DNA from 3 places in the Pseudarthrobacter sp. rb genome. Region 3 is predicted to be linked to each of the others. Evidence: riboswitches for the same ligand, from Rfam matches in the RefSeq annotation. Region 3 holds a riboswitch; each other region holds the start of a gene.
What was found. A riboswitch is a leader RNA that binds a small molecule or an ion and turns the genes downstream of it on or off. The one in region 3 is predicted to bind S-adenosylmethionine.

Region 1: linked by a shared signal. The riboswitch ahead of ACWRN3_RS17680 (DUF1737 domain-containing protein) and the one ahead of ACWRN3_RS05820 (aminotransferase class V-fold PLP-dependent enzyme) in region 3 are both predicted to bind S-adenosylmethionine.
Region 2: linked by a shared signal. The riboswitch ahead of ACWRN3_RS01835 (bifunctional o-acetylhomoserine/o-acetylserine sulfhydrylase) and the one ahead of ACWRN3_RS05820 (aminotransferase class V-fold PLP-dependent enzyme) in region 3 are both predicted to bind S-adenosylmethionine.

Annotation. Positions count from the first base shown of each region.
Region 1 covers NZ_JBWJAR010000015.1:78,523-81,756, reverse strand. The annotation lists gene opgC (OpgC domain-containing protein) at 1-1,457, opposite strand, end outside; SAM riboswitch class IV at 1,628-1,743, shown strand; gene ACWRN3_RS17680 (DUF1737 domain-containing protein) at 1,757-2,032, shown strand; gene ACWRN3_RS17675 (rhodanese-like domain-containing protein) at 2,029-2,439, shown strand; gene ACWRN3_RS17670 (O-succinylhomoserine sulfhydrylase) at 2,440-3,234, shown strand, end outside.
Region 2 covers NZ_JBWJAR010000001.1:428,465-431,698, reverse strand. The annotation lists gene metX (homoserine O-acetyltransferase MetX) at 1-523, opposite strand, end outside; SAM riboswitch class IV at 536-651, opposite strand; gene ACWRN3_RS01835 (bifunctional o-acetylhomoserine/o-acetylserine sulfhydrylase) at 754-2,076, opposite strand; SAM riboswitch class IV at 2,121-2,235, opposite strand; gene ACWRN3_RS01830 (VOC family protein) at 2,397-3,035, shown strand.
Region 3 covers NZ_JBWJAR010000003.1:171,012-174,245, forward strand. The annotation lists gene ACWRN3_RS05815 (class I SAM-dependent methyltransferase) at 1-476, opposite strand, end outside; gene ACWRN3_RS05820 (aminotransferase class V-fold PLP-dependent enzyme) at 562-1,980, opposite strand; SAM riboswitch class IV at 2,017-2,130, opposite strand; gene hisN (histidinol-phosphatase) at 2,283-3,095, opposite strand; gene rsgA (ribosome small subunit-dependent GTPase A) at 3,140-3,234, opposite strand, start outside.

The sequences.
Region 1 (3,234 bases), on a different contig from region 3:
ACCAGGCCGGAGAACAGCACGAAGAGCTCCGCGCCTGACACGAAGCCCACCGCCTCCTGGGTGAGCAACTGGAACAGTGAGGCCATGCCCAGGTGGTTGACCACAACGAAGACTATGGCCAGACCGCGCAGCAGATCCACCCTCGAATCCCTGGTGGAAGGGTCCTGGTAGCTCCAGGACGTGGCGGTGTTGATCCGGCGGGGAATCTGCCACAGGGCCACCAGGAGGATGACCATGGCGGCAGCAAGGGTCCACGGGACGGCACCGGAGAGCGTATTGGCCCGCACGTAGGTGCCTGTGGACGCCACATCCGTGACAGGGCCGGTGACCATCGGTGATGCCTTCAGCCTGTCGAGCGCGGACTTGGCAACATCCGGGCTTCCCGTGAGCAGCCAGCTGATGCTTGCCACGCCGGTGTCCCGCGTGCTGGTCCGCTCGTCCCACACCACGGCGGCCGTCCCGCCGAAAGCGGGCGATGTGGCAGTGGCCACCACCTGGTCCCACCAGCCCGTCTTGATGTCCGCCTCGGGTGCCCCACCGGACGCAGGGCTGTAGAAGGCCGAGGTCTGCAGGAGGAATGGCTTTTTGCGTCCCTCGGCGTAGGTGCCGTAGAAGTTTTCGCTGCCGGATGCCGTCAGCATCTCCTGGAGTTCACCGGGACGCGGCGTGGTGTTGACGGCGGCCCCGCCGGAAGTGTCGTCGTGATAGGCGGTCAGGCCCACCCAGTCCACGGCGTCATCGCCGGGGTAATAGGGAGCATAGGCGCTGTCGCTTCCGTTCCAGGCCCCGTCCCCATTCGTATCCAGGAGGGAGAACCCCTCGCTTCCCGGCTCCGGGGCATTCCGGTTCCGTTCAAAGGGGTAGTCCTTGCCCAGGTAGGGCGCCCACACCATGGCGGCCCGGCCGCCGTCGTACTTCTTGAAGGCTGCCGCCACGGCCTGGAAGGTTTGCCGGTACGTGGCCGGCTGCTGGCCCCATGCCACCCAGCCGGTATTCATATCGGGGGCGAACCGGACCAGCAGTTGGCCTTTGAACCCCGACGCCAGGTCGCGCACTTGTGCTGCGAACGCTTCCGCCTCGGCGGTGCCGAGCTGGTCCAGGGGCACCGAGGGCTTCACCGTGAGCAGGGCGTGGGCGCCTTTGGCAGCAGTCTGCTGCAGGAAGCCGTCGATGTCGTTCCGCTCCGATTCGCGGTAGGGAATGGTGATGTCATGGCCGAAGACGGCAGGGCTGGCCCCCAGCCGGTCACTGAAGCCCGCAGCCGTATCCTCACCCCACTCGAGGACCGCCCCCAGCCAGGGCTTGCCCTTGTCCGGTGCAGCAGGCGCGGCGTGCGCCGGTCCGGCCGGGACCACCAGGGCCAGGAGGGCGATGATGGCCGCGGCGAAAAAGGCGGCGATGGAACGCGGACGGTTCCGCCGGATGGCGGCGTGGTGGTGCGATACGTGTGCCCGCATGCTGACAAGGACCCCCCGGTACTCATTGCTCTGGATACGGGGCGGCGCCCCCCCGGTAAGAACTTTATCGGCCCGCGGGCATTACCCGTGCCGTGACGCGGACGGCTCAATTACGGAACATGACGACGGCGGCGATGCGGCGGGGCGCGGCAGGTGTTACGTTTTTGGGGAGTAATGAGTACCGGTGCAAAGCCCTGACTTGCCGGTCGGCAACCCTCCCTTTCGCGGCGGGGTGCCTCAGGTGAATACTCGGCATATCGACCGATTCGAGCTGCAAGCGTGAAAGAAGGAGATCCGTCGTGTCCGACGCACCCGCCCCTGACGAAAAACTGTCCTACCGCCTGATTACCGGCGCGGACAACCGTGAATTCTGTGAGCGGATCTCCGCTGCACTCGCCGACGGCTATGTCCTGCACGGCAGCCCGGCGGCAACCTTCAACGGCACCACCGTCATCGTTGCGCAGGCAATCGTCCTTCCGGCCGCCATCGCCTCAGCCGATGCCGCCGTGGCGACCGCCGTGGACCAGCTCGATGCCGAATTTGAGGGCGAGTTCGACGGCGAGGGCCACGCATGAGCTACGCCGGAGACCTGACGCCGCAGGAAGCCTGGGCCAAGCTGGAGCAGGGCGCCATCCTGGTGGACGTCCGCACCGAGGGCGAATGGGCCCACATCGGCATCCCGGACACCAAAGCCACGGACAACGATCCCCTGTTCATCCAGTGGACCTTTCCCGGCGGTATCCCCAACCCCGACTTCGTCAGGGACCTGCAGGAGCAGGCGCCGGAGGATCCCCACGCGGAACTGCTGTTCCTGTGCCGGTCCGGCCAGCGGTCCATCGCGGCCGCAACTGCCGCCACCCAGGCCGGCTTCACCGCGTACAGCGTGCTGGAGGGCTTCGAAGGCGAGCCCGACCGCTACGGCGAGCGGACCGTCAATGGCTGGAAGAACCGCGGCCTCCCCACCAACCTCGGAAAGAACTAAGTGGCCTTCAACCCAGACGCCCCCGGCTGGAACCCCGACACCCAGGCAGTCCGCGGAGGCCTGGACCGCTCCAACTTCCAGGAAACATCCGAGGCCATCTTCCTGAACTCCGGGTTCGTCTACGAATCAGCCGCGGCAGCTGAACGCGCCTTCACCGGCGAGGACGAGCGCTTTGTCTACTCCCGCTACGGCAACCCGTCCGTGGCCACCTTCCAGGAGCGGCTCAGGCTGCTGGAAGGCACCGAAGCATGCTTCGCGACGGCGTCGGGCATGTCCGCCGTGTTCACCGCGCTGGGTGCCCTGCTGGCTGCCGGCGACCGGGTGGTGGCTGCCCGGTCACTGTTCGGTTCGTGTTTTGTGATCCTGAATGAGATCCTGCCCCGTTGGGGCGTGGAGACGGTCTTCGTGGACGGCCCGGACCTGGACCAGTGGCGCGAAGCCCTGTCCAAGCCCACCACCGCCGTCTTCTTCGAGTCCCCGTCGAACCCGATGCAGGAGATCGTGGACATCGCCGCCGTCAGTGAACTGGCGCATGCGGCCGGGGCCACCGTGGTGGCGGACAACGTCTTTGCCACTCCCCTGCTGCAGCGCTGCGGGGACCTCGGCGCCGACGTGATCGTCTACTCCGGCACCAAGCACATCGACGGGCAGGGCAGGGTGATGGGTGGCGCCATCCTGGGCACCAAGGAATTCATCGACGGACCGGTGAAGCAGCTGATGCGGCACACCGGCCCCGCGCTTTCCGCTTTCAACGCCTGGGTCCTGACCAAGGGCCTGGAGACCATGGGCCTGCGC
Region 2 (3,234 bases), on a different contig from region 3:
CGGCGCAGCGCTGCACCCTCTCCGGGTAGGTCACCGCCCATTCCAGGGCGCGGGCGCCGCCCATCGACCCGCCAAGGACGGCGAACCAGCTCTTGATGCCCAGCTGGTCCGCCAGCCTGGCTTCAGCAACAGTGCTGTCGCGCAGCGTGACGAGGGGAAACCTGGAGCCCCAGGGCTTTCCGTCAGGCGCGGGGGATGACGGGCCGGTGGATCCGTAGCAGCCACCAACAATGTTGATGGACACCACGAAGAAGCGGTCCGTGTCCACGGGAGCGCCGGGGCCGGCCAGCTGTTCCCACCAGCCTTCTTCGTCGGTGTCGCCGCGGGTCACATGGGTGCTGCCGGTCAGCGCGTGCTCGATCAGGATGGCGTTGCTGGCGTCCGCGTTGAGCGTCCCCCAGGTTTCATAGGCCAGGGTGACATCCGGGAGGTATCCCCCGGCCTCGAGTTCCAGTCCCCCGATGGAGGCGTAACGGACAATTCCATGTTCGGGAATGGTGGTTCGGGCGACGGTAACCGTCATGGCAAGACCTCTTCTACGCGCTTGCCTGCCGTCGTCTGACCGGCAGGCCAGGTCCTCACCCGGGGCACCCCACCGCGGATGGAGGGTTGCCGGCCAGCAAGCCGGGGCTGTCACTGGCACTCATGACCTGGTTCGAGTGTACGAAACACCCCCCACTCCAGGCCAAGAGTATGACTGGTTGTGACTTCCCGGCTTGCCGGCCGGCACATGCTGCGTCATCGTGTTTGGGGCTACTGGTTGGCGCCCTTGGCGGCCCGGAAGCCTGCCTCCAGGTCGGCGAGGATGTCGTCGATGTGCTCCAGGCCGACGGAAAGCCGGACCAGGCCCGGGTGAACGCCGGCTACAACCTGCTGCTCCGGCGAAAGCTGGCTGTGCGTGGTCGACGCCGGGTGGATGACCAGGGAGCGGACGTCGCCGATGTTGGCCACGTGGGAATGCAGCTCCAGGGCGTCGACGAAGCGCTTGCCCGCCTCTGCCCCGCCGACCAGGTTGAAGGCCACGACGGCGCCCGTCCCCTTGGGTCCGTACTTGCGGCCACGCTCGTACCAGGGGCTGGAGGGAAGACCCGCGTAGGCGACGGATTCGACGTCGTCCCTTGCCTCCAGCCAGCGCGCCACTTCCGTGGCGTTCGCAACGTGGCGCTCCACCCGCAGGCTCAACGTCTCCAGGCCCTGGGAAATCAGGAACGCGTTGAAGGGCGAGACGGCCGAGCCCAGGTCGCGCAGCAACTGCACCCGGGCTTTGAGGATGTAGGAGAGGTTGGCGCCGAGCGCGCCGCCTTCACCGAGGTCGCGTGCGTAGACCAGGCCGTTGTACGTCGGGTCCGGGGTGTTGAAGCCGGGGAACCGTTCCGGATCCTTGCCGAAATCGAACTTGCCGGAATCGACGATGACACCGGCGATGGCGGAGCCGTGGCCGCCAAGGTATTTGGTGGCCGAGTGGATCACAATGTCTGCTCCCCACTCCAGCGGGCGGATCAGGTAGGGGGTTGAAAGGGTGTTGTCCACGATCAGGGGCACGCCCGCCTGGTGGGCCACCTGGGAGATGCCCTCGATGTCCAGGACGTCCTGGCGCGGGTTGGAGACCACTTCACCGAAGAAGAGCTTGGTGTTGGGCTGGACGGCATCGCGCCACTGGTCCAGGTTGTCCGGATCGGCTACGAAGGTCACCGAGATGCCGAACTTCTTCAGCGTGTGGGCGAACAGGTTGTAGGTTCCGCCGTAAAGGCTGGGGCTGGCCACGATGTGGTCGCCTGCCTCGGCGATGTTCAGGACAGCGAAGGTTTCCGCGGCCTGCCCGGAGCTCAGCAGCAGCGCGGCCAGGCCTCCTTCGAGGCTGGCAATCCGTTGCTCGACGGCGTCCTGGGTTGGGTTGCCAATGCGGGTGTAGATGGGCGCAAGTTCAGCCAGGGCAAAACGGTTGGCAGCGCTTTCAGCGCTGGGGAACACGAATGACGTGGTCTGGTAGATGGGCAGGGCGCGGGCACCCGTGGCGCTGTCCGCCGTTTGGCCTGCATGGATCTGGCGGGTTTCGAAGGACCATCCGTTGGACATCCAAATCTCCTTTGACATGGGCCCGGCATGCTCACCGGCAGTACGGGCCGCGCTTGCTCCCGGCTGTTGCCGGAGAGCCAGGTCCTCACCCGGGGCACCCCACCGCGGATGGAGGGTTGCCGGCCAGCGAGCCGGGGCTTGTCGCTGGCACTCATGACCTGGGCCCAGTCTAGGAACCGGACAGCCGCTGTGGACAGCATTGTGACGAACATGGTCTTCCGGCGCCCCTGTTGGCTCCGGTACCGGGGCGCCGCGCACGACAAATGCTAGTAAGGGCACCCTTAGCTGAGAGCCGGATCACAAAGTGCCAAGATGTTCGCATGCGCATGGATCACGTCTCTTACGCCTGTGAACACGATGGCCTCGCGGCCACTACCGAACGTATTGCAACTGCCCTCGGCGTTGAGGCAGTGAAGGGTGGCGTACACCCCCGCTTCGGAACCCGAAATATGATCATTCCGCTCGCCGGGCACAAGTACCTCGAAGTTGTCGAGGTACTGGACCACCCGGCATCGGACAAGGCACCCTTCGGGCAGGCAGTGCGTGCCCGTTCCGCTGCCGGTGGCGGGTGGATGGGCTGGTGCGTCGAAGTGGACGACCTCGCCCCCTTCGAGGAACGCCTGGGCCGCGCCGCCGTGAACGGCAACCGCAAATTCCCGGACGGCCGCGAGCTGGTCTGGAAGCAGATTGGCATCCTGGGCCTCATCGCCGATCCCCAGGTCCCGTACATGCTCAAGTGGGAGGGCGATCCATCGCTCCACCCGTCCAATGCGTACGAGAGCAACCTCAAGATGAGCTGCCTGACCATCGCCGGTTCCGCCTCGCGCGTCACCGAGTGGCTGGGTGAGCCGGTGGAGAAGCCGCTCGAGGACGTTGCGGTCGAATGGGTCGCCCCGCACGGGACCCCGGGCATCCTCTCGGTCACCTTTGAGACCGCCAACGGGGCCGTCACTATCTGACGCTCCTCCCTCCCGCCTGTCCGGCCCGGTCCGGGAGGTTCCTGGGTTGCGCCCAGGCAAGCTTCGGCCGCCATTGGGTGGTGACAACGGCGTCACCACCCAATGGCGGCCGAATTCGTTTAAGTGGCTGCCGGGTCGGGAGTCCCGGGCGGTGTCAACTAAAACGGCCAACACTTTGAATGTCAGTGCCTCGTCGGAT
Region 3 (3,234 bases):
ATCCGGGAGAGCCGGTGCACCCAGGGGATGGAGGTGTCCAGCTGGTTCCAGACCAGGCCGAGCGTTCCGTGCGGGCGCAGGACGCGCGCCAGCTCGGTGCTTGCCGCGAGGGGGTCGCACCAGTGCCACGCCTGGGCAACGGTGACGACGTCGAAGGCAGCGTCGGGAAGGCCTGTCGCCTCGGCAGTCCCCGGCGCAGCCGTGGCGGCGGGGCAGTGGGCCTTCAGCTGGGCGAGCATGTCCGCAGAGGGGTCGACGGCGGTGACGTTCAGCCCCATGGCCAGCAGCAACGCGGTGAACTTTCCCGTACCCGCGCCCACGTCCAGGGCGTCATGGGCTCCGGCCGGTACCAGCCACCGTGCAGATTCCGCAGGGTAGCCGGGCCGGACGCGCTGGTAGTGGCGGCCGCCGTCCTGGAAGCTCTGCCCGAGCTCCGTGCGCCGGCCGTGATCAAGCCTGGGGCCACCCCGAACCACGCGTGGCCTCCTTCTGGTGCTGCCTGCGGATGTCCTTCGAATTTACCGCATGCCCGGCATCAGCAGGCAGTCGCCGCCCCGCCGCTCAGTCGTCGAGGCAGGGGGCTGCGCCGGCCGTCCCGGGAGTGTTGGGCGCCCAGTGCGGGTAGGTGCGGACATCGTTGGCGGGCACCCAGCGGCCCGCGTCCACCACGTAGTCCCATCCCAGTCCGTTGCTGCGCAGTGTCCGGATGCCGGTGAGGAGGCGTTCGGCGTCCTCCAGCCGCGAACCCACGCCGAAACTTGCCCGGAGGGAACCGGACGGCAGGCCCAGGCGCTTCAACAGGGGGTGGGCGCAGAAGCGTCCGTCGCGCAGGCCCACCCCGTGCTCTGCGGAAAGGTAGGCGGCCACCAGCCCTGCGTCGTAGCCCTCGACTGAGAAGTTGACCACGCCGATGGTGTCCGTTTCCGGGTTGGTGTCCTTGAAGATCTGGTGGACGGTGACGCCGTCGATGTCCTGCAGGCCCTCCACCAGGAAAGACCTGATCGCTGACTCGTGGGCATGCCACCGGTCCTGGTCGAGTTCGGCGATGACCTGGGTGGCGCGGGCCAGGGTGGCGGCGCCAAGGACGTTCGGCGAGCCCCCCTCATGGCGGGCCGGCCCGGTGGCCCAGCTGACGCCGTCGAGCCGTGCTTCCTTGACCGCCCCGCCGCCGGCGAGGTGCGGGACGCCGGTGTCCAGCCAGTCGGGACGTCCCACCAGGACACCCGCGCCGAACGGCGCGTACAGCTTGTGGCCGGAAAAGGCGAGGTAGTCGACGCCGTCCGCGCTGATGTCCACCCGGCGGTGCGGAGCGAGCTGGGCCGCGTCCACCACGATCCGGGCACCGTGCTGGTGGGCCAGCGCGGCCAGGGCCCGGATGGGAAGAATCTCGCCGGTGACGTTGGAGGCGCCGGTGACCGCCAGCAGGCTGACTCCGCCCTGCTCCAGTTCGGTCCGGACGGCGTCCAGGGTGCCCGCCACCGTGTCGGCGGCAACGATGCTGCGGTGCGGAACCCCCTGCCACGGCAGGAGGTTGGCATGGTGTTCGATGTCCAGGTAGAGGACTTCGCCGTCATGCCGGCCGTTGGTGGCAGGCAGGCAGCCGGCCAGGAGGTTCAGCGAATCGGTGGTGTTGCGGGTGAAGATGACCGAATCGTCCGGCCGGCCGCCCACGAAGTCCCGGACAATGCTGCGTGCATTCTCGTAAACGGACGTGCTGATCTGGGACGCGTAGCCGGCCCCCCGGTGGACGCTCGCGTAGTAGGGCAGGATCTCGTTCAGGTAGGCGGAGACCACGGAGAGCGCCGGAGCGGATGCGCCGTAGTCAAGGTTCGCGTACCGGATGTGGCCGCCGGAAATCAGCGGTGCCTGGATTTCGGCGCCGGTGACGGCAGCAAGGGGACGGCCGGCAACGGCGTGGCGATCGCCGGCAATGCGGCCTTCGGCAATGGCGGGGTGGGGGGAGACGGTGGCAGTTGTCACAGAGACCTCACTTGAATACAGGACTCCGGCATAGGGAATCCGCGCTTGCCGCATCCACTCCGGACCGGCCTGGTCGTCACCCGGGGCACCCCGCCGCGAATGGAGGGTTGCCGGCCAGCAAACCGGGGTTTTGCGCTGGCACTCGTGACCTGCATAAAAGCGTAGGACATGGGGCGGCCAGGATTGAAGCCGCGGCAATTGTTAAGGGCTTTGTTACGCAATATCGAATAAACGACGCCGGACACCCCCGTCTGGAGGTGTCCGGCGTCGCAATGTTCGTTTAAGGGGGCAAATCGTGGCAGTTACAGCAGGTCGTCCAGGTACGGGTTGAGGCGGTGCAGCACTTCTGAGTGCAGGATCGAGTTGGTGGCCAGCGCGTTCCCGCCGAACGGTCCGTCCTCGCCTTCGAGGGAGGTGAACCGGCCGCCCGCCTCAACGACGATCGGCACCAGCGCAGCCATGTCGTAGAGGTTGAGCTCCGGTTCGCAGGCGATGTCCACGGAGCCCTCTGCCACCATGCAGTACGACCAGAAATCGCCGTAGGCCCGGGTCCGCCAGACGTCCTCGGTCAGCCCAAGGAATTCGTCGAGGTTTCCGCGTTCCTTCCAGCCGGTCAGGCTGGAGTAGGAGAGGGAGGCGTCGGAGAGGCTGGACACGTTCGAGACGCGCAGCCGGGTAGCAGCTGCCAGGGACCGGCCCATGTACGCGCCCATGCCCTTTGCCGCCCACCAGCGCTTGCCGAGGGCCGGGGCGCTGACGACGCCCACCACGGGCTCGCCTTCGTCCACCAGGGCGATCAGCGTGGCCCAGACCGGGACGCCCCGGACAAAGTTTTTCGTCCCGTCAATGGGATCGATGATCCAGCGCCGTGAACCGTGCCCGGTGCTGCCGAATTCCTCGCCCAGGACGGCATCGCGTGGCCGGGAGCGGGAGAGCTGGCCGCGGATGGCCTCCTCGGCTGCCTTGTCGGCGTCGGTGACGGGCGTCAGGTCCGGCTTGGTCTCAACGTGGAGGTCCAGGGCCTTGAAGCGGCCCATGGTCTGGTCATCCACGGAGTCGGCCAGGACATGGGCCAGGCGCAGGTCATCGTTGTAGCTCGAAGCGGGTTGGATCATGGTTACAAACTACCGTCTGCGGACGTTTCTGCCGGGAGAACGCGTCAGTTGACGCTGCCGAGCTCTTTGGTTTCCTGTGCTTCCATGCGGGGGTCAGCGCCGAGCAGCCGCCGGAGCGATGCCAGGCGTGCCGGGCCGG